DNA from 3 places in the Exiguobacterium sp. R-17 genome. Region 3 is predicted to be linked to each of the others. Evidence: riboswitches for the same ligand, from Rfam matches in the RefSeq annotation. Region 3 holds a riboswitch; each other region holds the start of a gene.

Region 1 (7,823 bases), 720 kb from region 3:
AAAATGACTGGAGCACCTGATATCAGTGCGTCCAGTCATTGTGTTCCGGTTACAAATAACCGTTCTTCCGGTCGTGGAATTCTTGGGCAATCGCTCCGCGTGTCCGTTCATCAGCGAGGACGCGAAGTGCTGTCCGTGCGAGGATTTTAGCGCCTGCGATCAACGCTTCATCCCCCGCTTCTGAACGGGCGGCTTCTTTGAATGCTTCTGTATGCGCGACGAGATCGTCCGGACCAATCTTGATATACGGATGGATTGTCGGGATGACTTGACTGATGTTACCCGCGTCCGTCGATCCAAGACCCGGTCGTTCGTCGAGGTGCACGATTTGCCCAAGCGCCTCTGCTTCTTCTTGGAAGAGACGATCAAACGTCCGGTTGAAGACGAGATTGTCGACTTCATTTTGGAAAGCGATGACGTCAAGCGTCGCCCCGGTCGCAAGTGCCGCACCTTGCGCGACCGCTTTGACTTTCTCCGTGACGGCATTCAGCCGTTCCCGTGTCGTCGCCCGAATGAAGAAACGTGCTTTTGCGTATTCCGGAATGATGTTCGGCGCATCGCCACCATTCGTGATGATCCCGTGGATCCGGACATCGTCCGGTAACTGCTGACGTAAGGCGTTGATCCCATTGAAGAGCTGAATGACAGCGTCGAGAGCGTTGATACCTTCTTCCGGTGTCGCCGCTGCGTGCGCGGGACGACCCGTAAAGGCAAAATCGAGCGGATCAACCGCAAGCGAGGACCCCGTGATCCGCGTTTGTCCGGACGGGTGGACCATCAAGGCCGCATCGATTCCTTCAAGCAACTGGTGTTTGACGAAACTGCCTTTCGCACTTCCGTTCGGCCCACCTTCTTCGGCTGGCGTTCCAAGCACGACGACACTCCCACCGACTTCATCAAGCACTTTGCTGAGCGCAATCGCCGCTGCGACACTCGTCGTTCCGATGATATTATGACCGCATGCGTGTCCGATGCCCGGCAACGCATCGTACTCAGCGAGAAAGGCAATTGTCGCGCCAGGTCGGTCGCTTGACTTCTTCGCGATGAACGCGGTCTCGTGCCCTGCGACGCCGAGTTCTACTGTAAAGCCTTCTGCCGTTAAACGCTCTGCATGTAGTCGCGAAGCAAAGAATTCCTCGTTACCGATTTCCGGCGTCGCATGAATCCGGTGGCTCGTCTCAAGATACGATTCCCGTTTTTGTTCGATGTCCTGCTCAATCGTCTCTACCCATGTCGTGCGTACTGGTGTCGTCATGCTATCCACTCTCCTTTAGAATTTATTCGCCGATTTCGCTTAGTGGAACGAACGTCGGGATCGAGCTACCTTTATATTCTTTTTTGATGAAAGCCGCGACATCTTTTTGTTGGTAAAGCGACGCGATCTTTTTTAGTTCTTTTTTGTTCTTGTCTTCCGTCCGTGTCGCGATGATGTTGATGTATGGTTTTGCTGTCTCGTTCTCATGGACGATCGAGTCCTTGATCGGATTTAGTCCTGCGTCAACAGCAATACCGTTATTGATGATCGATGCAGCGACGTCCGGTAAGACGCGTGGCGTTTGTCCCGCGACGATCGGAACGATTTTCAGTTTCTTCGGATTTTCAACGATCTTATCGACCGATCCATTGCCGTCAAAGTCGTCCGGTAATTTGATCAAACCTGCTTCTTGTAGTAACAAGAAGGCACGTCCCATGTTCGTCGCTTCGTTCGGAACAGCGATTTTGCCACCGACTGGAATATCTTTGACGTCCTTATATTTATCTGAGTAAATGCCCATCGGTGCAATGACGGTCGTCGCAATCGGCGACAGCTTCAACTTATGTTCCTTCTTGAAGGCGTTGAAGTAGGAAATCGTCTGGAAGGCATTGGCGTCGATCTCACCCTCAGCCAGTGCCATGTTCGGCTGGACATAATCGGAGAACTTGACGAGCTCGATTTTGATGCCCTCCTTTTCCGCTTTTTTCGCGACGTAATCCCACACTTGAGTGTCTGAACCACTGACCCCTAGCTTGATCGTCTTTTCTCCTTCTCCTGATGCTGAGCACCCGGCAAATAAAATCGTCGTTAATGTTGCTCCAATCGCTACTGCTTTTTTCATGGCTGAATCGCTCCCTTGATTAATGTCTTCTGATTTTTCGTGCGACGATGTTGCCTGTCGTCTGTAAGCCTTGGACTAAGATAACGAGAATCCCGACCGTGATGATCATGACTTTCGTGTCGAACCGTTGATAACCGTACGTAATTGCTAAGTCACCCAAACCGCCACCACCGATGGCGCCTGCCATCGCCGACGCCCCGATCAAGCCGACTGTTGCAATCGTTAAATTAAGGATTAGTGAACCGAGTGCTTCCGGTAAGAGGAAGCGGAAAATCGTTTGAAACGGTGTCGCCCCCATCGCTTCTGCTGCCTCAAGGACGCCTTTATCGACTTCAAGTAACGAGCTCTCGATCAGACGCGCCATGTACGGTGCGGCGTAAAAGACGAGCGGGACGATTGCGGCTTCGGTTCCGATCGACGTCTGGACGATCAACCGTGTCAACGGGATGATCGCAACAAGTAAGATGATGAACGGAATTGAACGGAAGATATTGACGATACTGTTGAAGAATGTGAACAGCGGGACGTTCTCGAGCAATGCCCCTTTCCGGGTGACGACGAGCAGGATGCCGAGTGGTAAACCGATCAAAGTCGAAAATAATAACGACACTGACACCATCGTCATCGTCTGCAAAAATGCTGTCCAGATATCACTGTAGTTAACTAGCATCAGCAAGCACCTCCTCGACGGTCACCTGTGCCTGATCGATGTACTGTAAGGCCCGTTTTACTTCGATCGTTTCACCGATCAGTTCAACAAGTAATGTACCGAACGGTGTTTCCTGTAACTCCGTGATGCTACCGTGCAGGATGTTGACATCGACGTCGAAGCGTTTTGCGACTTGCGACAAGAGTGGTTGTCCGGTGTGGTGTCCGAGAAAATGAATCTTATAGATCGGATGCGCATTCCGTGACTCGATCAACTGACGAATTGATGCCGGAATTTCATCATGCATGACGGAGCGGACGAAGTTTTTCGCTGTCTCGGTCTGCGGATTCGAAAAGACATCAAAGACTGTTCCTGACTCGATCAGCTTCCCAGCTTCGATGACGGCGACCCGGTCACAAATCTCACGGATGACGCCCATCTCATGGGTGATCAAGAGAATGGTGATCCCGTATTCCGCATTGATGCGTTTTAATAACTGGAGAATATGATGTGTCGTCTGAGGATCGAGTGCTGACGTCGCTTCGTCACATAAGAGGACGGATGGTTGCGTCGCTAGTGCCCGGGCGATGCCGACACGTTGCTTTTGTCCGCCGGATAATTGATCCGGATAATGATCCGCCTTGTCTGCGAGATCGACGAATTCGAGTAACTCCGTCACCCGGCGACGAATCTCGTCTTTCTTGACACCTGCGAGAACGAGTGGTTTCGCAACGTTCGTAAAGACCGTGTTTGCATTCAATAGATTGAAGTGTTGAAAGATCATCCCGATCCGCTGTTTCGCTTGGCGTAATTTTTTTGGTGATAGTTTTGTTAAATCTTCCCCGTCGACCGTCACTGTTCCTGACGTCGGTCGTTCTAATAGGTTGACGCAGCGGAGCAATGAACTTTTCCCAGCACCGCTAAAGCCGATGACACCGAAGATTTCGCCTTTTTCGATCGTCAGGTCGACACCGTCGAGTGCTGCGATCGTCTGATCCTTCGTGATGTACGTTTTTTTGACTTGATGAAATGCAATCATTCCGTTTTCCCCCTTCATTCAACAAAAAAGGTCCCTTCTTGAGAAACAAGAAGAGACCTGGATCCGCACAGTGGCAGAATCCACTCCACTCATCTCTCAGACATCTGTCTGATGGAATTGGCACAGTGCTCATAATGAGTCTGTTGCCGAGGTTTCGTAGGGCCAGTCCCTCCACCTCTCTGGATAAGTATTGCGGTATGAAATTCGTATGTGTGTTGTTGCGTTGTTGCTTATGTCGTAAAACTAATTTTTACATTACGGGTCGAACCTTTAAAAGTCAACCAACTTTGCAAAAATAATCCATTTGTCGCATATCGATTGAGTCATAAGTTATGAGTTAGCTGAAAGAACAAATCACGATTCGTCCAGAACGATTTGACAAGGCATTTTCGGTCGTGCTACCATCGTTTCAATGATTAATCCGACAATTCCAATATGATATTTATCAAGAGTGAACGAGAGACCTGGCTCTATGACTTCACGGCAACCTGCAATCTGTAAGGTGCTCCGACCAGCAAAGCGCGGCTTTGGATGATACGGTGAAAAACTCGTGGGCGTCCAAGCAGTGACGTTGACGAGTTTTTTTTCACGAATGGAGGAAAAATAGTAATGATGAACTATCCTGTATTGACTGGTGCTGAAGCATTTTATCTTCAAGGTGGACCGATCGGCATTTTAATCTGTCATGGTTTTAATGCGACCCCGCAAAGTGTTCGGGACGTCGGTGAGGCATTTGCTGCTAAAGGATTCACTGTCTATGCTCCACGTTTGCGTGGTCACGGGACGAACGTCCGTGAGTTCGAACAATCGACTGCTCGATGTTGGAAGCAGAGCCTGCAAGACGGCTATGCACGTTTACAAGAAACATGCGATCAAGTCTTCGTCATCGGTCAATCGATGGGCGCGACGCTCGCACTATCGCTCGCCGCTGACGGGATTCCATTTTCAGGCATCATTACGATCAATGCCGCTCTCTCCGTTCCGTCTTATGAAGCATTGTCGTTTGAAGATGGTCCACAGTACTTACCAGAAGGGGCACCGGATATCAAACGGTCTGCTTTCGAAATCATCTATGACCTCGTTCCGAGTCGTTGTGCATTCGAACTCGTCCGCTTGATGGATGAGACGAAAGGACGCCTTGGATCGATCCTTCTACCGACATTGATTCTTTACTCGGCAACCGATCACGTCGTTCCGCCGTCGAGCTCGGATTACCTGCATCAGCATATCGGGACGAATGATAAACGAATCTACTGTCTCCTCAACTCGTACCACGTCGCGACCCTCGATCATGATCAGGATTTAATCGTGCGTGAGACGATTCGTTTCATCGAACGCTCGAGTCGTTTCTCACAGGAAACGGGATAATAAAAAAACAGCTATTCGTCTTCACTTAGAAGCGAACAGCTGTTACATCAAAGGACGACCATCATCGGTTCGTCTTTTTTGTTTATCCTTTTTGGTGCTGCATCGTTTGGAGCGGCTTCGGCTTTCCTGGCACTTCATGGCAGTGGCGGCACCGTGGCTCATACGATTCTGAAGCGCCGACTAAAATGATCGGATCATCATAGTTCGCTGGTTTTCCATCAATCAAACGTTGTGTCCGGGAAGCCGGATCGCCACATGAGAGACAGATCGCCTGAAGTTTCGTCACAAATTCTGCGCGCGCCAGTAATTCCGGCATCTTGCCAAATGGCTCTGCCCGGAAATCCTGATCGAGTCCTGCACAAATGACGCGTTTTCCGTCTTGCGCAAGTGCTTCGATGACTTGAACGATCTCATCATCAAAGAATTGAACTTCATCAATTCCGACAATTTGTGTTTCTTCCGCTACTGCTGCATAGAGATCACGACTCGTCGCCATTGGAATCGCCACGACGGAATTTCCGATGTGAGAGACGACATGCTCTTCATGGTACCGGTCATCGATTGCCGGCTTGAATACTTGAACGGGCAGTTTGCCGTACTGTGCCCGTCTGACACGACGAATCAACTCTTCCGATTTCCCGGAAAACATACTGCCACAAATTACTTCGATCCAGCCGTACTGATTTATTACATGCATCATCGTCCGACACCGTCCTCTAAAAATAGTCACTTTAACGAGTATAGCTCGAAACGGTATTGAGAAAAAGGGTTGACTTCCGGAAATCAAAATTCATTTTTTCTTTACCTAGAATTTTTGTCCTTTCATTCCAACCTTCATCCATTTCCTGTACACTAAAGAAGAAGATTCTCGCGAAAGAAGGTGTCCCCGATTCATCATCTCTTACATGACATTCTGCACCAATATGGCGCCCTTGGTCTTTCCGTCCTTCTCGCAGGTGGTATCGTGGGATTGCCGGTTCCTGATGAGACCTTGCTCGTCCTGTCCGGTTTTTGGATGCATCAAGGCAATCTACCGCTGTTCGGTACGATTCTTGCCGCTTACGCTGGCAGTTGCATTGGAATGACGATTAGCTACGTGCTGGGCTTAAAACTCGGCATGCCCCTGTTGCATCGCGTCGGACCAAAGATGCGCATCTCAGAAAAACACATTCTCTCCGCTGAAGCCGGATTTCGTCGTTACGGCAAATCGGTCTTGATCATCGGTTACTACATACCTGGTCTTCGCCAACTCTCTGCCTTTTTTGCAGGTGTTTCAAAAATGCCGTTTCGCATTTTTGCGAGTTACGCGTATACAGGTGCTTTGATTTGGGTCAGTGTGTTCTTGGGCGCCGGCTACTTTGTTGGTCGTCATATCTCGTTCCATAAAGTCGTCGACTACATCTTGGCACATCCAGATGCTATGCCGTACTTGATCGGGATCGTCGGCGGGATTGCTTTCTCGTTCGTCTTAAAGACGTACCTTACGTACCGTTCGCAATTTAGCCTATACAAAAACAGCCTGCTTCCGTAATGGAGGCAGGCTGTTTTTTAAGAACCGGCAAGTAATTACTTGCGGCCGTATTTTTTGTTGAAGCGATCGACACGACCATCTGCCGCGTTGAACTTTTGACGACCTGTGTAGAATGGGTGCGAGTCTGAAGACACATCCACACGGATGAGTGGGTACTCGTTACCATCTTCCCAAGTGATCGTTTCGTTCGAAGAACGAGTAGAACCGCTTAAGAATTTGTACTCAGTCGTTGAATCCATAAATACTACTTTGTTGTAGTTAGGGTGAATTCCTTGTTTCATGGTTGATTTCTCTCCTTCCGCCCTGGTCCATTTGCTGAGCCAGAGTAAGTTACCTTCCTATACTAAACGATTTTTTTACGCGTCGCAATAGTTATTTTTCCGTCGTTGCTTCCTTCTTGACGGTACGCGGTTTAGCAGGTGCACGTCGGACCGTCTTCTTCTTTTCTTTCTCAAGTTCAGCAAAAAATTCTTCATTATTTTTCGTGTCGCGAATCTTACGCAGGAACGTATCGACGAACTCGTTCGACTCGTTCATCGTCCGACGAATCGTCCAGAGCGCATCGAGTTGCTCTTTCGGAAGCAAGAGTTCTTCCTTCCGCGTACCTGATTTGCGAATGTCGATTGCCGGGAAGATTCGGCGTTCCGACAGCTTACGATCGAGATGTAGCTCCATGTTTCCTGTTCCTTTGAATTCCTCATAGATGACGTCATCCATGCGGGATCCCGTCTCGACGAGCGCCGTCGCAAGAATCGTCAAACTGCCACCATGTTCGATGTTTCGCGCCGCACCAAAGAACCGTTTTGGTTTGTGGAACGCTGCTGGGTCAATCCCCCCTGAAAGCGTCCGTCCGCTTTGCGGCACTGTTAAGTTATACGCACGAGTCAAACGCGTGATCGAATCCATCAAGATGACGACATCTTTTTTATGTTCGACAAGTCGCATCGCCCGTTCAAGGACAAGTTCAGAAATCCGCACATGGTTGTCCGGTGTTTCGTCGAACGTTGAACTGACGACGTCTGCTCCCGGAACTGAACGCTCGATGTCAGTTACTTCCTCTGGTCGCTCATCGATCAATAGAATGATCAGCTCGACATCCGGATGATTCTCTTGAATCGAGTTCGCGATTTCTTTGAGGAG
Region 2 (7,823 bases), 480 kb from region 3:
GCAACGCCAAAGGAAACGATGATGAGTGAAACGAACGTATTTAATTTTAACCCCATGATGAGAACGAGCAATGCGATGATCCCAATTCCTACGATGACTAAAGGCATGATGACTTCCCCCAAAAGATTAAGTTAGTTTTCCTCTTGAATCAAGCTCCGTTGATACATAGCAATTCGTTTGTGGTCTTCGGATAATGTCCGCGCTAGACTAATGAAAATCGGTAAAAGCTGACGATATTCATGCATCGCTTCTTCATTTGGTACATGGCGATGTGTTTCCCCAATCATCTTGGATACGACTTCGAACGAATCGATTTCCCCTGTCGCATACAGTCCGAGAATACAAGCGCCAAGACATGAACTTTCGAAACTTTCCGGAATGACGACTTCCGACTCAAAGATGTCCGCCATCATTTGGCGCCAGACTTCAGACCGGGCAAATCCACCGGTTGCCTGAATCCGCGTCACAGGACCATCCATGCATTCGACGAGTGCGAGGAAGACGGTATACAGATTGTAGATGACGCCTTCTAGTGCTGCCCGGATCATGTGCTCTTTTTTGTGTGAGAGCGTCAAACCGAAGAATGAACCGCTGACGTCCGGATTCCATAGCGGTGCTCGTTCACCGGACAAGTAAGGATGGAACAACAGACCGTCGGACCCCGGGCGGACGCGTTCGGCAATCTTCGTCAGGACAGCATACGGATCGATGCCGAGGCGTTTTGCTGTCTCGACTTCTGCTGAAGCAAGTTCGTCACGAATCCACCGTAAGACCATTCCTCCGTTATTGACGGGGCCGCCGATGACCCAGTGGTCCTCGGTCAGTGCGTAACAGAACGTTCGTCCTTTTTCATCCGTCTGTGGACGATCAATGATCGTTCGGATGGCACCGCTCGTTCCGATCGTGATCGCGATTTCCCCTTTGCGAATCGCGTTGACACCTAAATTGGAGAGGACACCATCACTGGCACCAACTAAGAACGGCGTATCGACGGATAGTCCCATTTGTCGTGCGTAATCAGTATTAAGTCCGGTACATGACGTCGTTGTCGGTACGGGTTCCGATAAATAGCTTGCATCGATACCTGCGACATGCAGTGCGCCCGTATCCCAACCTAATTCATGAATATTAAAGAGACCAGTTGCTGAAGCGAGAGAGTGGTCGATGACATATGTTCCGAACAGTCTTTGGAACACGAACTCCTTGATCCCGACATACTTTTTCGTTTGAGCGTGGAGCTCCGGACGATCTTCGACGAGCCAACTGATTTTGCTAAGCGGTGACATCGGATGAATCGGTGTCCCGGTCCGGTGATAGATCGAGAGACCATATTGTTCCTTAATCTTGTTCGACCATGCTTCACTCCGACTGTCCGCCCATGTGATGCAGGCAGTCAACGGTTGATGTTGTGCGTCCATCGCAATCAAACTGTGCATGGCACTACTGAACGCGACGAACTTCGGTGGCATGCTCGGATGACGTTTTGTGATCAATCGGATGGATTCGAGTACGGCATCAAAAATTTCTTCCGGATCCTGTTCCGCCGTCGAACGGTTCGGTGTGTGGAGTGGGTAACCGACGTTCGTTTGTCCGATGACCTCTCCTTTTGTCGTAAATAAGACTGCTTTCGTACTCGTCGTTCCGATATCGACGCCTAACATGTATTCAGTCATGTGAATCGACTCCTTTCGACATCATTTGTTGCGTTTTCCAGAGATCTTCGACTTCCTGAACATCATCAAAGTTCTGATGTAAGGAAGCAACCATCCGTTCACGATCTCCTGTCTCGATCGCTTCGATATACAAGGCATGGTTCGCGAGGATGCGTTCAAAGTCTTCGATGTCTTCCTCGAATCGTACCCGCATTGATAGGAGGATGAAACTTTCCATGACTGGTTTGAGATTTTGCCAAATCATGCTGACATACCCATGATCGATCGAGCGGATGATCGTTTCATGAAACAGTACGTCTTGGAAAGAGAATTCATCAGCATCCTTATATTTGATGGCAACCTTCATCATTTCGAGAATTTTGCTGAGTTCACGGACGAGTTCTGCACGTTCGACCTTAACAAGTCGCTCGAAGACGAACGTTTCGATGAGTAACCGGACATCATAGATTTCTTGAATGTCGCGCTCGGATAAACCGACGACGACCGCTCCCATTCGTTCGAGACGAATCAACTGTTCGGCTGCAAGCACCTTTAACGCGTCACGGACAGGTGAGCGACTGACTGAAAAATCAGAGGCTATTTTGTTTTCGGATAAGATGGTACCGCTTTCAATTTTTCCTGAAATGATCCGCATTCGTAGTTCGTGCGCGACACGATCTCCGGCAGAAGCTTTTGACAACCACTTCAAGGGGTATAACAGTTCTGACATAAAATCACCTGATTTCTAGAGTGAGTATACTTGTATACAAGTTAGTATATACGTTTTTCTCTAAAATGCAAACGCTTCACTTAAATCTTAGAGATTCAACTGGCAATCAGGAAATCGGTTCCAAATATGTTAGGGTGAAGGAGTAATCAATAACCAGAACGGGTAAGGAGGAGATAGTACATATGAACATTTTAGTTGTAGGTGCAGGAGCAGTCGGAGGTTATTTCGGGGGCCGTCTTGCTGAGCAAGGTGAACAGGTGACCTTTCTCGTCCGTCCGAAGCGATATGAACAATTACAAAAAACAGGTCTACAGATCACTAGTCCTCATGGCGATATCACGATCACTCCTCAGTTAGTGACACGAGACATGCGACCGGATCACGTATTTGATGTCGTTTTGCTTTCGACGAAAGCCTATCACTTAGATGATGTCTTAAAGGATCTTACGCCATTCGTTTCGAACGAGACGTATATCATTCCTTTATTGAATGGCATGCAACATATTCGTCGGTTAACAGAAGTCTTCGGAGAAGAGCGTGTACTGGGCGGTCTTTGCTTCATTGAATCGACGCTTGATGCAGAAGGACGCATTTTACAGACGAGTCCGTCACATCGACTGTTGTTTGGCTCACGAACCGGCAAACCAACAGCTCGTTTGCAGGAGATCGCAACACGTTTTGCGAAAGCGAAGGCACCGATGGCGTACTCGATGCATATCATGGATGACATGTGGCAAAAGTATCTTTTCATTTCGACATTTGCGGGTGTGACGACGCTATTTCGTTCAGCGATCGGTTCGATTCGGGAAGAAGCTGTCGGGCGTCAGATGATTGTAGACGTCATGAACGAAGCGAAACAGGCGATGGAAGAACAGGGCGCGGTCTTCAATGACGATACAGAAACGGTGCTATTGAAGCAGATGCATGCGATGGAAGATACGATGAAATCGTCGATGTTGCGCGATATGGAAAAAGGTCAGCCAGTCGAAGTGGAACATTTTTTCAGCGCCTTGTTAAAACCTACTTCGACAGAACGGTTCAGAGCTTTAAAATTAGTCGAAGCAAACTTACGCATGTATCTTAGAACGATTAAATAGTTACATTTTTCTATTTTAGAAAAATAATGGAGTAGTGCAAATGTTTCGTTTTGATGACGAAAGACCTGTTTCCCCTAGGAATCGTTGACTTCCGAAATAAAGTTCATCTATTGTTAATGAGATTGAAAAAAAGTGATAATATATTTTTCCGCATTTTTTCTTGCAAGGACGAATGAAGCAGACGAGAGGGGAAGTTTATCCATTATGAAACGTATTATTATTCGTGCAGGTATGACACCATTCGAACAGTTCGATGCTCCTTATTTGATGAAACATAATTCCATTGGAGGAAACGTTGGAAATCTCATTTATCAATACAGTATCTTTCGGACGTTGATGACAGAAGGTACGACGATTACACCGGACTATTACTATTACGATGAAGAACGGGCGGACGAAATCAATGCCAACTTTGATCTTTATGTCATTCCGTTAGCGGATGCATTCCGAAAAGAATTCGTACCGACGTTGCGGAAGTACACCCGCCTTATCAAGAAATTAAAAATTCCAGTCGTCGTCATCGGTGTAGGCTTACGTGCACCGTTTGAACCAGATCTAGACGGCGGATTCCCGTTCGATGAAGATGTCAAAGCATTCGTCAGCGCTGTACTTGAGCGCTCAAGCATGCTTGGTCTTCGTGGGGAAATCACGTCGAAATACTTGACGCGTCTTGGTTTTCGCGAAGGCATTGATCATCGTGTCATCGGATGTCCTTCGATGTACGCGTTTGGTCGCGACTTACATATTCGTGAAACGAACATTACGCCCGAGTCGATGATTACGGTCAACTCGTCACGTTTAGCACCACAAAATGTTCTTGATTTCATTACACGCGGAATGGAAGAGTATCCGAATCATTACTTCATTCCCCAATGGATGAAGGAACTGAAATTGACGTATACAGGAACGCATCCGATCGCAGATTTGTCCGTGACGAACTATCCGGTGAAGATGTCGGATCCTGCTTACATGAACGATCGTGTTCGTTTCTTCTTGAACGCACAAACATGGTTCGATTTCATCGGGCAGGCAGACCTCAGTTTTGGTGCGCGCTTGCATGGAAATATCACAGCAACGCTTGCGGGTACGCCGAGTATCCTCATTCCAAAGGATGCACGGATGCGCGAACTAACGGATTATCATCAGTTGACGCATATTTGGGCGAACGACATCAAAGCGGATACACAATTATCCGACGTCGTAGCCAATGCTGATTTCCAAAGTCCAGTACGTGTTCAAGCACGTAACTTCGACAACTTCGTTGACTTCTTGAACGTGAATGATCTTGAACACATTTACCAAGAGACGAATTATCCTGAGAATGTGCCGTTTGACCGTCAAATGGCGCAAGCGGAACTACTTCCACCGGTTCAACCGATTTCTGGCGTGAGTCTCGAAGAAGCAGTCGCCCGTTTCGAACGGTTCTTCCCAGAACAAGAGAAAAAAATCGCAGATACACAAATAAAGGCAAAAGAGAAATTAGCCGAAAAAGATAAAAAAATCGCAGATGCGCAAAAACAGGCAAAAGCGCAATTAGCTGAAAAAGATAAGAAAATCAAAGCATTGCAGAAACAAACAACGACGACTCAAAAAGATCAGGAAATTGCGGCGCTCAAAGCACAACTGGCTGCCCAAACGAAGAAAATGAAGCACCAGCAAGGGACATTGAACCGAAAAGCGGTTCGTGCAGCCTTAAAGACAGCGGATCTATTCGCAAAAAAATAAAGTGTTCTAACATTCCGGATCATTACGATGCGGAATGTTTTTTGGTAGGAGTATTCTGAATTGTGTTGACAATTCGGAAAAGGCTTGATAGGGTTAGGAACAATTACATACTTATCCAGAGAGGTGGAGGGACTGGCCCTATGAAACCTCAGCAACAGGTCGAAAGATACTGTGCTAATTCCTGCGGGTGCTGCACCCGATCGATAAGATTTCCGAATTGTCGACCGACGCATCCGTGAGGATGCGTTTTTTGTTTGAAATAGGTGGAACGAGGAGGAAATGGATTCATGAAAACGAGCGGAGCTTTTCGACGCAAGATGGAATCACGTCATCTGATCATGCTGTCGTTAGGAGGCGTCATTGGAACAGGATTATTTTTAAGTACAGGTTATACGTTGGAACAAGCGGGACGTGTCGGAACGATTTTGTCGTATTTGATCGGAGCCGTCGTCGTCTACTTAGTCATGTTAAGTCTCGGTGAACTCGCTGTGCACATGCCGGAAACCGGATCATTCCATAAGTACGCAACGAAGTATATCGGACCCGGTACCGGTTATACGGTGGCCTGGCTCTACTGGCTGACGTGGACGGTCGCCCTTGGTTCAGAATTCACGGCAGCAGGCATTTTAATGCAACGTTGGTTCCCGTCGATTCCAGTCTGGGTGTTCAGTGCATTATTCGCTGCGATGATCCTTGGTATCAACGTCTTGAAGGTCCGCATATTTGCTGAAGTCGAGTTTTGGTTCTCCGCCATTAAGGTCGTAACGATCATTGCTTTCATTTTACTTGGTGCGGGAGCCATCGTTGGCTTCATCCCATTACAAGATGGTAGCCCAGCACCATTCTTTTCTTCCTTAACGGAAGGAGGATTGTTTCCAAATGGGGCATTTGCGATCTTCATGACGATGCTTGCTGTGAACTTTGCTTACTCAGGAACGGAATTGATCGGCGTCGCAGCGGGTGAAGCGGTCGATCCGAAGCGGACGATTCCGCTTGCGATCCGAACAACGATTTTGCGACTCGTCCTCTTTTTCGTCGGTACGATCATCGTATTAGCCGTCTTATTGCCAACGGAAGGGAAGGGCGTGCTCGAAAGTCCGTTCGTTGCGGTGTTCGAACGAATCGGAATTCCGTATGCGGCAGACGTGATGAACTTCGTCATTCTGACAGCGATCTTGTCGGCAGCGAACTCTGGGCTTTACGCTGCCTCCCGGATGCTTTGGTCGCTTGCGAACGAACGCATGATTCCGCGCTTCTTCGCCCAGGTGACGCCAAGTGGGGTTCCACTTCGAGCTGTATTGTTCAGCATGCTTGGCGGAGGACTTGCTTTGCTGTCTAGCATCTATGCAGCAGGAAGTGTCTATATTGCGCTCGTCTCGATTTCCGGCCTTGCTGTCGTCGTCGTCTGGATGAGTATCAGCGTTGCGCAGTATCGCTTCCGGAAACAATTCCTCCGCGAAGGGCATACGGTCGACGAATTGGTCTATCGTACACCACTCTTTCCATTGGTACCGATCGCCGCTTTCGTCGTCTGTTTGATTTCCCTGATTGGTATCGGATTTGATCCGACGCAACGAGTCGCCTTGTATTGCGGTATCCCATTCATCGTGATCTGTTATGTCGTTCATGCGTTCACGAATTCTTCTCAGAAACGGAGTGTTGAAGATGTCCCGAATCAAAAATCCAGTTGACCAACGATTACAGGAAGTTCCTTTTCTTATTTTAGATGGTGCCCTTGCGACCGAACTCGAACAAAAGGGATTCGACCTGAACGATCCACTCTGGTCGGCACGCCTCTTAATTGAAGCACCGGAACAGATTGAGCGTGTCCATCACGATTACTTTGAAGTGGGCGCCGATGTTGCGATCACCTCAAGCTATCAAGCAAGTATCGAAGGATTCAAGCAACGTCACATCACGACCGAGGAAGCACAAGCGTTAATTCGACAAACGGTTACCTTAGCGCAAGATGCACGGACGCGTAGCGGAAAGAGTGCCGCATTGATCGCGGGATCAGTTGGTCCTTATGGTGCCTACTTAGCAGATGGTTCTGAGTATCGCGGTCATTATGGTGTGTCAGCAGATGTGCTAGAAGCCTTCCACAGACCGCGCATCGAAGCATTGATTGAAGCGGGGGCTGATCTGCTGGCATTCGAGACGATTCCGTCGCTTGAGGAAGCTGTCGTGTTGTTCGGGATTCTCGAAGCGTTCCCGGAAGTATCTGCTTGGCTGACGTTCTCGCTTCAAGATGCGACGCACATCAGTGAGGGAACACCGCTTGCGATATGCATCGAGACAATCGGACAGCATCCGCAACTTGCAGCAATCGGTGCAAATTGTTTTCCGGCATCCTACGCGACCGACTTCATCCGTCACGTTAAGACGTTGACGAGTGTTCCAATCATCGTCTATCCGAACTCCGGTGAAGTCTATGATCCGGTCGCAAAGACGTGGTCGGGTACGAATCAGTGCACGTCGTTCCAAGCCATCGCAAAGACATGGTATGAAGCTGGAGCACGATTGATTGGCGGTTGTTGTAGAACTTCACCGGAACATATCGCGCAAATTCGTTCGGTTTGCCAGGTTTCTCATACGTGATGAATGATGACGAAAAAACGG
Region 3 (7,823 bases):
ACGTCGAGAGCGGTGCTGCGACGTAAAACGGGATACCGAAAGCTTGAGCGAGTAATGCTAGTTGGAACGTTCCGATCTTATTCGCCGTATCTCCGTTGCGTGTAATCCGGTCCGCCCCGACGATGATTGCATCGATCTGTTTTTCTTTCAGCGTATGGGCGACCATGTTATCTGTAATTAGCGTGACATCGATGCCGGCACGTTGTAGCTCCCATGTCGTCAGTCGTGCTCCCTGCAGTAATGGTCGCGTCTCACTCGCAAAAACAGATAATTCAATGCCGCGTTCTTTTGCGATATAGAATGGCGCAAGTGCTGTTCCATAAGCAGCGGTCGCAATCGATCCAGCATTACAGATCGTTAGGATCCGGTTACCTGACTGGAACAATTCAAGTGCATGAATCCCGATTTGACGTGACGTCTGCGCATCCTGATCGTATAAGGCAATCGTCCGCTGCTCTAGCCGTTCGCGGATCTCTTCTACCGACGTCCCGTCTTGAATGATTGGATTCAATTGATCAAGGACATTTCGTAAGTTAACAGCCGTCGGTCGTGTCGCGAGTAACGTCGCTGATGTCTCAAGCAAGGCTTGCTTATAGATCGACAGTTCTGCTTCAAACCGGTACGCCTCTTGAACGAGTACGAATCCGCCAAATAAACTGATCGCAGGCGCCCCTCGGACGCGCAGTTGTTTAATCGCTTCGACCGCTTGTGCAAGATCGGTAATGACTTCATAGTGTTCTTCCTGCGGTAGACGTGTCTGATCGAGAATCGTCAAGACACGATCTTCATAACGAATACTTTGAACGAATGTACTCATCGGCTAAGTTCCTCCGTTACGTCGAAGTTTCGTAAATCATCAAATGTCCGGCATTCGGTCCGACGTTTGATTAACGCCGATCCTAAACGTAAAGCATGTTGTTTTCGTTCTAGTCGTTCTGTCATAGAACTAATCGTTTCTAAATCAGCGACTGGTGCGAGTCCGATCGTCCGACGAATCAGTTCGCAACCGGCAAAGCCAAGGGCATCCTGCAAGATCGTGCTCAGTACATCGTCGACGAGTCCCGATGTCCGGAATGGTTCGACGGCTTCGCGTTCCCATAAGGCGCGGAACGTCGAAGCGAACGTCAGCCAGAACGTATCGATGTCGCGAATCCGGGCATCACGAAGTGCTGAATAATCCGGGTATGCTGCAAAGAATAAGTGGGCGATGAACTGTCCGACATCAAATCCGAATGGACCATAAAAGGCGAATTCTGGATCGATGACTTTCGTTTCCGTTGCCGAAGCAAAGATGCTTCCTGTATGTAGATCGCCGTGTAGCAACGCATCTCCTTTCGTGATGAAAAGCGCTTCGAGTTTTGCGACTTCGCGTTTCAACTCATCGTCCGCCCATAGACGTGCCACCTCTTCTTCAAGCCCGGCTTCAATCTCGTTCGTCTCCGCGTCATGGAACGGATCCGTGAAGATTAATTTTTCCGTGATGTCGCACAAGTCCGGATTGTAGTACGTTCGGGCGACACGTTTTTTTTCAACCGGACCAAGCGCAAAGTCCGATGTATGGAATAAAGTCCGAGCGAGATAAGAACCAATATGTTCCGCAAGCAACGGATACTGTTCACCTGCGAGTAAACCGCTTCGAACGATTGTCAGATGTGAAAGATCTTCCATGACCGTATACGCCTCGTCGTGACTAGCATGAAAAACACGCGGTACGAACGGCACGGCATGCCGGGCGAATTCACGGAGTGCGGATTGCTCGATCCACGCCCGCTCGAGTGATAGTGGCCAGCTTTCACCGACGACTTTCGCGTACGGAAGTGCTTGTTTTAGAATCAATCGATGTTCACCTTCTCGAATTCGAAAGACAAGATTGAGATTGCCGTCGCCAATCTCTTCTGCTTCGACGGCTCCGTCGCCGATCAGTCCTAGTGAGCGGACCCGTTCGATCGCGTCCTGTTCTGTAAATGCTTTGTATGTCATCTCAGTTCCCCCTGTGTGATACACGAAAAAGCGCCTCTTTTCGTCATCGAAAAGAGGCGCAGGAAAGTCACTGCGTCCTCTTATCTCTCAGACGAAACGTCTGTTGGATGTAGCACCGTGCCAAGTGGTCGGTTGCTGCGGCGTCATCGGGCCAATTCCCTCTGCCAACTCGCGATAAGAGTCGTATGTAGTTGTCGTGTGTGATATTGATTTGAATCTTACGCAATCCTCTTCCCTGCTGTCAAATCGAAATCAAGCAGAAACGGATATCGTTTTTGCTCCATATATAGAAAGAGTATTTTCAAAAAAATAAATTTTCTAAAAATAGTTTGACAAGTCGTGACTCTCATGTAAAAATTGCAATTAGATTTCACAATTTCATCCAATTCTTATCAAGAGCAGACGGAGGGACAAGCCCTACGATGTCGCAGCAACCGACCTTTTGGCACGGTGCTAATTCTTGCAGCTACTAAGCTGACAGATAAGAGTCCACGTTCGAATCATTCATGGTCTCTTGTCGCTGACAAGAGACCATTTTTTTATTGAAGGAGGAAAGACATGGCTTACATCACAGCTACTTATCAATTGACCGCCCGCGATCGACTGGAGCAACGCGCCGAACAACTCGCGCTTGGTCTGACGGTTGGTTCCTGGACGGAGCTGAATCATCTTGAGCAACAACAACTCGCCTCATTCAAAGGAGAAGTCGTACATACGGAAGAACGCGACGGTAAAGGCTATATCACGATTCGTTACCCGGAACACAATGTATCGCGCGACTTTTCTGCGATCTTGACGACCGTCTTCGGGAAACTCTCACTCGACGGTGAAATCAAATTAACAGAACTGCTACTACCCGATACATTCACGTCGGATTTTCCAGGTGCGAAGTTCGGGATCGAAGGAGTTCGTTCCTTGATTGGTGTCGAAGATCGTCCACTGTTAATGAGCATCTTCAAAGGGGTCATCGGACGCGATTTATCGTTCCTTCGTGATCAACTCGAAGGACAACTTGCTGGTGGGATCGATCTCGTCAAGGACGATGAGATCTTATATGACAATCCGTTGACACCGACGATTGATCGGGCACGGATCGGACGTGAGGTTATCGATGCTCATTTCCACCGGACCGGTAAACGTGCGTTGTATGCGATCACACTTAGTGGTCCCGTCTTTACGCTCAAGGATCAAGCCAAACGATTGATTGACGCTGGAGCAACTGCTTTCTTGTTGAATACCTTCACATACGGACTCGACGTCTTACGTGAATTGGCAAGTGATCCGGAGATCAACGTTCCCATTTTCAATCATCCGGCTTACAGCGGTGCATTGATTGCTAGCCCGAACCACGGTGTTGCAGCGCCTGTCTTACTTGGCACATTACCGCGCGTTGCTGGTGCAGACTTAACACTATTCCCGTCACCTTACGGCAATGTCGCTCTTCCGAAGGACGTCGCCCGCGGCATCGCGGTCGAAGCGACTCGCTTCGGTCAGACGAAAGCGATTTTCCCTGTCCCTTCAGCCGGTATTCACCCAGGACTCGTTGCTCAACTCGTACGCGACTTCGGGATCGATTCCGTCATCAACGCTGGTGGTGGCGTACATGGTCATCCGCAAGGTGCTGCGGCTGGTGTTATCGCTTTTCGTCAAGCACTTGATGCGGCACTCGCAAATGAATCCCTATCGAATGCTGCGTCACGACATGAAGAATTACGAGTCGCGCTCGACGCTTGGGGGATCAAGTCATGACCTTACGAATTCTTTGTGACTTCGACGGTACCGTGACGATGCAGGATAACATCATTGCACTCATGGAGGTATTTGCGCCAGTGAATGACTTCGAACCGTTGAAACGTGGCGTGCTCGACCGGACGTTGTCGATCCAAAGTGGTGTCGGGCAGATGTTCGCGCTTCTGCCGTCCGACGGTAAAGCGGACTATCTTGATTTCTTGATGGAGCGCGCTGTCATTCGCGAAGGATTTTCGGAGTTGCTTCAGTACAGTCGTCGTCAAGGAATCCATTTTTCGATTGTTAGCGGTGGAATGGACTTTTTCGTCGAACCGATCTTAGCACCGTTCCTCGAGCAAGAGCAGATTTACTGTAACATTGCCGATTTCAGTGGTCCATTTGTCCACATCGATTGGCCACACGCCTGCGATGCCCATTGCACGAATGGATGCGGCTGTTGTAAAACATCCGTTGCCCGTACATTATGCAAAGACGATGACGTCATCATCGTCATCGGTGACTCAGTGACGGACTTCGAACTCGCAAAACAAGCGGATCGTGTCTATGCCCGTGATTATCTGATCACGTTGTGTGAAGAAAATGATATCGCCTATACACCTTTTGAGACGTTCCACGATATCGTTCATGATTTAGCACGATCGGAGGTGACGATATGACATTCATGCGACGGTATGAAGAACTACGCGCCATCAAACAAGAACTTGCAGCGCGCGATTGGTTCCCTGGTACGAGTGGTAACCTCGCCATTCGGACGTCCGGTATTCCGATTGAATTTCTTGTGACGGCAAGTGGGAAAGATAAGCGGCAAACGACTCCTGACGACTTCGTTCATGTCGATGCGACCGGTCAATTGATCGGCGAGCAATCCGGGCGCCCTTCTGCTGAGACATTGCTCCATGTCGAAGTGTTCAACCGAACGAACGCCGGATGTTCCCTGCATGTCCATACGATTGCGAACAATGTGATTTCGGAGTTATATGGCGATCAGGGAAGTATCACCTTCTCCGGTCAAGAAATCATCAAGGCACTCGGTCACTGGGAAGAAGATGCGACGGTCACGGTGCCGATCATTCTGAATCACGCGGACATCCCGACACTCGCTGCTGCTTTTGCGCCATATGTCACAGCGGACAGCGGTGCCGTCCTGATTCGCAATCACGGAATCACGGTCTGGGCACCGACCGCCTTTGAAGCAAAGAAACACCTCGAAGCCTTCGAGTTTTTATTCAACTATACGTTGACGTTGCAATCATGCCGTCAATCTATCTATTAAAAGGAGGAATCATCTCATGGCAACAGTCTTATTCCAAGAAACAAACACACGGTATACGGATCAAACGGAAGTCGCTGACTTCCTCGCATCGCGCGGCGTTCTTTACGAACAATGGGACGTCTCAAAACTACCAGCACCTCTCGTCGAGAACTTCACACTGACGGATGCCGACAAACAAACGATTCTCGATACGTTCGCTCCAGAAATCAAAGACGTATCAGAACGTCGTGGATATCAGACAGCTGATATCATTTCACTTTCGGATACGACACCGAACCTTGACGAGTTGCTCGTCAACTTCCAGAAAGAACATCATCACACGGATGATGAAGTCCGTTTCATCGTAAGCGGTCACGGCGTCTTCGCGATCAAAGACGAAGAAGTCGGCTACTATAACATCGAACTCAATCCTGGTGATTTGATTTCTGTTCCTGTCAATACACGCCACTACTTTACGCTCCAAGAGGATCGGAAAGTCGTCGCTGTTCGAATTTTCGTCACGACGGATGGCTGGGTTCCAATTTACGAGAACGAGACATCCACGGTCTCTTAAGAACGACAAAAGCGTTGATTTCTTCTATATAAGGAGAATCGGCGCTTTTTCTTATCTCACAAACATATCACTACATCGACACGTAACAGATATAATGAGGGAAAAGCGATTGGGGAGTGAGCAACATGCATATTCGTCCTGTAACGGAACATGATTTACCCGCCGTTCTATCCATTTATAATGAAGGCATCGAAGACCGAATCGCAACGCTTGAGACGGATCGAAAAGATTTATCGTTCATGACCCAGTGGTATGCAGAGCGTACGCATCGCTACGCTGGATATGTCGCAGAAGATGAGACAGGTGTCCTCGGCTTCATTTCTCTTGATCCGTATAACCCGCGTCCTGTCTATGCGACAGTTGGTGAGATTTCCGTCTACATTACTCGAACACATCGCGGACAAGGGATCGGGACACAGTTGTTAGAAACTGCCGAACAACATGCGCGCGATCATCAGATGCATAAGCTGATTCTCTTTACCTTCCCGTTCAATAAAATCGGACAAAAGCTCTACATCCGTTCCGGATTCCGGATTGTTGGGACATTTAAGGAACAAGGTCGCTTGAACGGCGAATACGTCGACGTCATGGCGATGGAGAAACGCTTACGATAGGATTCATTGAATGCCAGACGGGGAATAATCAATCCGAGTCATTGAGAGAGGATGAACCTAATGGATATTCAACAAATTCGTAATGCGACGCTTGTCGTCACGTATGCCAATCAAGTTTTACTGATTGATCCGTTTCTCGGCGAAAAAGGCAGTTTACCTCCTTTCGGTCAAACGCCGAATGCCGTCGCCAATCCACTCGTCGACTTACCGGTCGATGTTAAGACACTGCTCGATCCTGACGCTGTCTTCGTCACGCATCTGCACGCGGATCATTTCGATGATGCTGCAAAACAATTTCTACCCAAGCATTTGCCATTCTATGCGCAGCAAGAAGAAGACGCACGGCAAATCCGAGAAGCCGGCTTCACGAACGTCTCTTCCTTCGATTCCGGTGTGACGATCGGTGATATCCAGGTCCATCGAACAGGTGGACAGCATGGTGTCGGTGAAATCGGTGAACGAATGGGACATGTCTCCGGACTCGTCCTCACGCATCCGGACGAACCGACGCTTTATATCGCAGGTGATACGATCTGGTGTGACGAGGTCGCGCATGCGATTGAACAACATACACCAGATATCATCGTCGTCAACAGTGGGGCTGCCCAGTTCCTGACGGGAGAACCGATCACGATGTCGCAGCGTGATCTCCTTGCCGTACACGAAGCAGCAGCGGAAGCAACGATCATCGTCTCGCACCTCGAGTCCGTCAATCACTGTCTCCTGCGGCGCGACATGATTGCTGACTTTTTAGCTGCTTTCCACCTCTCTGCCCATTTCCTCATTCCGGAAGATGGCGAAACGATGTCATTTTAAGAACAAATCAAAAGTCTCTTTTCGAAATTCATCGAAAAGAGACTTTTTTCATGGAATGACCAATCCTAATAATCGAGCGAAGGCGACTGCTTGTTCTTCCGTAATGACTGCGCCCGGTAAAAATCGCGGATCGATTGTGATACCAGAGAGTTCCGTCTGCCGGAGATCAAGACCTTTTAATGGTGTTTCAATCCATTGGCTATCAGTAAGCCGGACCGCTTCGAGTTTCCAATGGGTCGGTTTCACTTCGAAGAACTGTGCTTCTTTCATCGTCGTTTCACTCCAATGCTGATGACGGACAGTACTACGAATGAACTGGGCATAGTCTGCGAGTCCTTCTTCGATCGTCAGATGATCAAGCGTACAATCTTCAAACTGAACACCCGTCATCCGGCATCCGACGAAAGACACGCGGTGAAAACGGGTTTCTTGGAAGTGACATCCTGTTAAGTCACATTGCTCGAAACGAATATCTTCGAACGAACCGCGGTCAAAGGTGAGGTTCGCGAACGAGACATTTTGAAAACATACTTGATAGGCATCGATACGCTCCGTCAGTTCGACAGGCATCGACTCCTTTTCATAACGTGCTCCTTTCAGATATGGATCGTCGATTTCGACTTGATCGAACGTCTCTGCTTGAAGCGTTTTCGGTAATTCTGGTAAACGGATAACGATCTCTTTCATAGAAATTCCCCCTTTTTCTCTCCTTTAGTGTATCAAACTCCTTTTGCATAAGGGTCAATCGTTCGAATTCCCTCTTTTTTCAACAGTTTTTTATTTTGAGACACTTTGAGACCATGCTATAGTCAAAGAAAATCAAAACAAGAACATATGT

What was found. A riboswitch is a leader RNA that binds a small molecule or an ion and turns the genes downstream of it on or off. The one in region 3 is predicted to bind S-adenosylmethionine.
Region 1: it holds a riboswitch for S-adenosylmethionine, as region 3 does, so the genes downstream of both, ACN9MT_RS14080 (methionine ABC transporter ATP-binding protein) here and mtnK (S-methyl-5-thioribose kinase) in region 3, are expected to answer to the same signal.
Region 2: it holds a riboswitch for S-adenosylmethionine, as region 3 does, so the genes downstream of both, ACN9MT_RS15410 (amino acid permease) here and mtnK (S-methyl-5-thioribose kinase) in region 3, are expected to answer to the same signal.

What each region holds. Positions count from the first base shown of each region.
Region 1 is NZ_CP184372.1:2,691,433-2,699,255, forward strand. It holds gene ACN9MT_RS14065 (M20 family metallopeptidase) at 50-1,255, opposite strand; gene ACN9MT_RS14070 (MetQ/NlpA family ABC transporter substrate-binding protein) at 1,278-2,096, opposite strand; gene ACN9MT_RS14075 (methionine ABC transporter permease) at 2,116-2,766, opposite strand; gene ACN9MT_RS14080 (methionine ABC transporter ATP-binding protein) at 2,756-3,784, opposite strand; SAM riboswitch class I at 3,871-3,974, opposite strand; SAM riboswitch class I at 4,224-4,325, shown strand; gene ACN9MT_RS14085 (alpha/beta hydrolase) at 4,394-5,152, shown strand; gene ACN9MT_RS14090 (thymidine kinase) at 5,235-5,849, opposite strand; gene ACN9MT_RS14095 (DedA family protein) at 6,033-6,683, shown strand; gene ACN9MT_RS14100 (type B 50S ribosomal protein L31) at 6,719-6,964, opposite strand; gene rho (transcription termination factor Rho) at 7,056-7,823, opposite strand, start outside.
Region 2 is NZ_CP184372.1:2,938,398-2,946,220, reverse strand. It holds gene ACN9MT_RS15435 (GntP family permease) at 1-107, opposite strand, end outside; gene gntK (gluconokinase) at 132-1,673, opposite strand; gene ACN9MT_RS15425 (GntR family transcriptional regulator) at 1,666-2,382, opposite strand; gene ACN9MT_RS15420 (ketopantoate reductase family protein) at 2,565-3,479, shown strand; gene ACN9MT_RS15415 (polysaccharide pyruvyl transferase family protein) at 3,684-5,204, shown strand; SAM riboswitch class I at 5,313-5,414, shown strand; gene ACN9MT_RS15410 (amino acid permease) at 5,492-6,895, shown strand; gene mmuM (homocysteine S-methyltransferase) at 6,870-7,802, shown strand.
Region 3 is NZ_CP184372.1:414,220-422,042, reverse strand. It holds gene mtnA (S-methyl-5-thioribose-1-phosphate isomerase) at 1-817, opposite strand, end outside; gene mtnK (S-methyl-5-thioribose kinase) at 814-1,980, opposite strand; SAM riboswitch class I at 2,058-2,161, opposite strand; SAM riboswitch class I at 2,367-2,468, shown strand; gene ACN9MT_RS02300 (2,3-diketo-5-methylthiopentyl-1-phosphate enolase) at 2,539-3,729, shown strand; gene ACN9MT_RS02295 (2-hydroxy-3-keto-5-methylthiopentenyl-1-phosphate phosphatase) at 3,726-4,385, shown strand; gene ACN9MT_RS02290 (methylthioribulose 1-phosphate dehydratase) at 4,382-5,002, shown strand; gene ACN9MT_RS02285 (1,2-dihydroxy-3-keto-5-methylthiopentene dioxygenase) at 5,019-5,555, shown strand; gene ACN9MT_RS02280 (arsinothricin resistance N-acetyltransferase ArsN1 family A) at 5,681-6,169, shown strand; gene ACN9MT_RS02275 (MBL fold metallo-hydrolase) at 6,230-6,985, shown strand; gene ACN9MT_RS02270 (pentapeptide repeat-containing protein) at 7,034-7,672, opposite strand.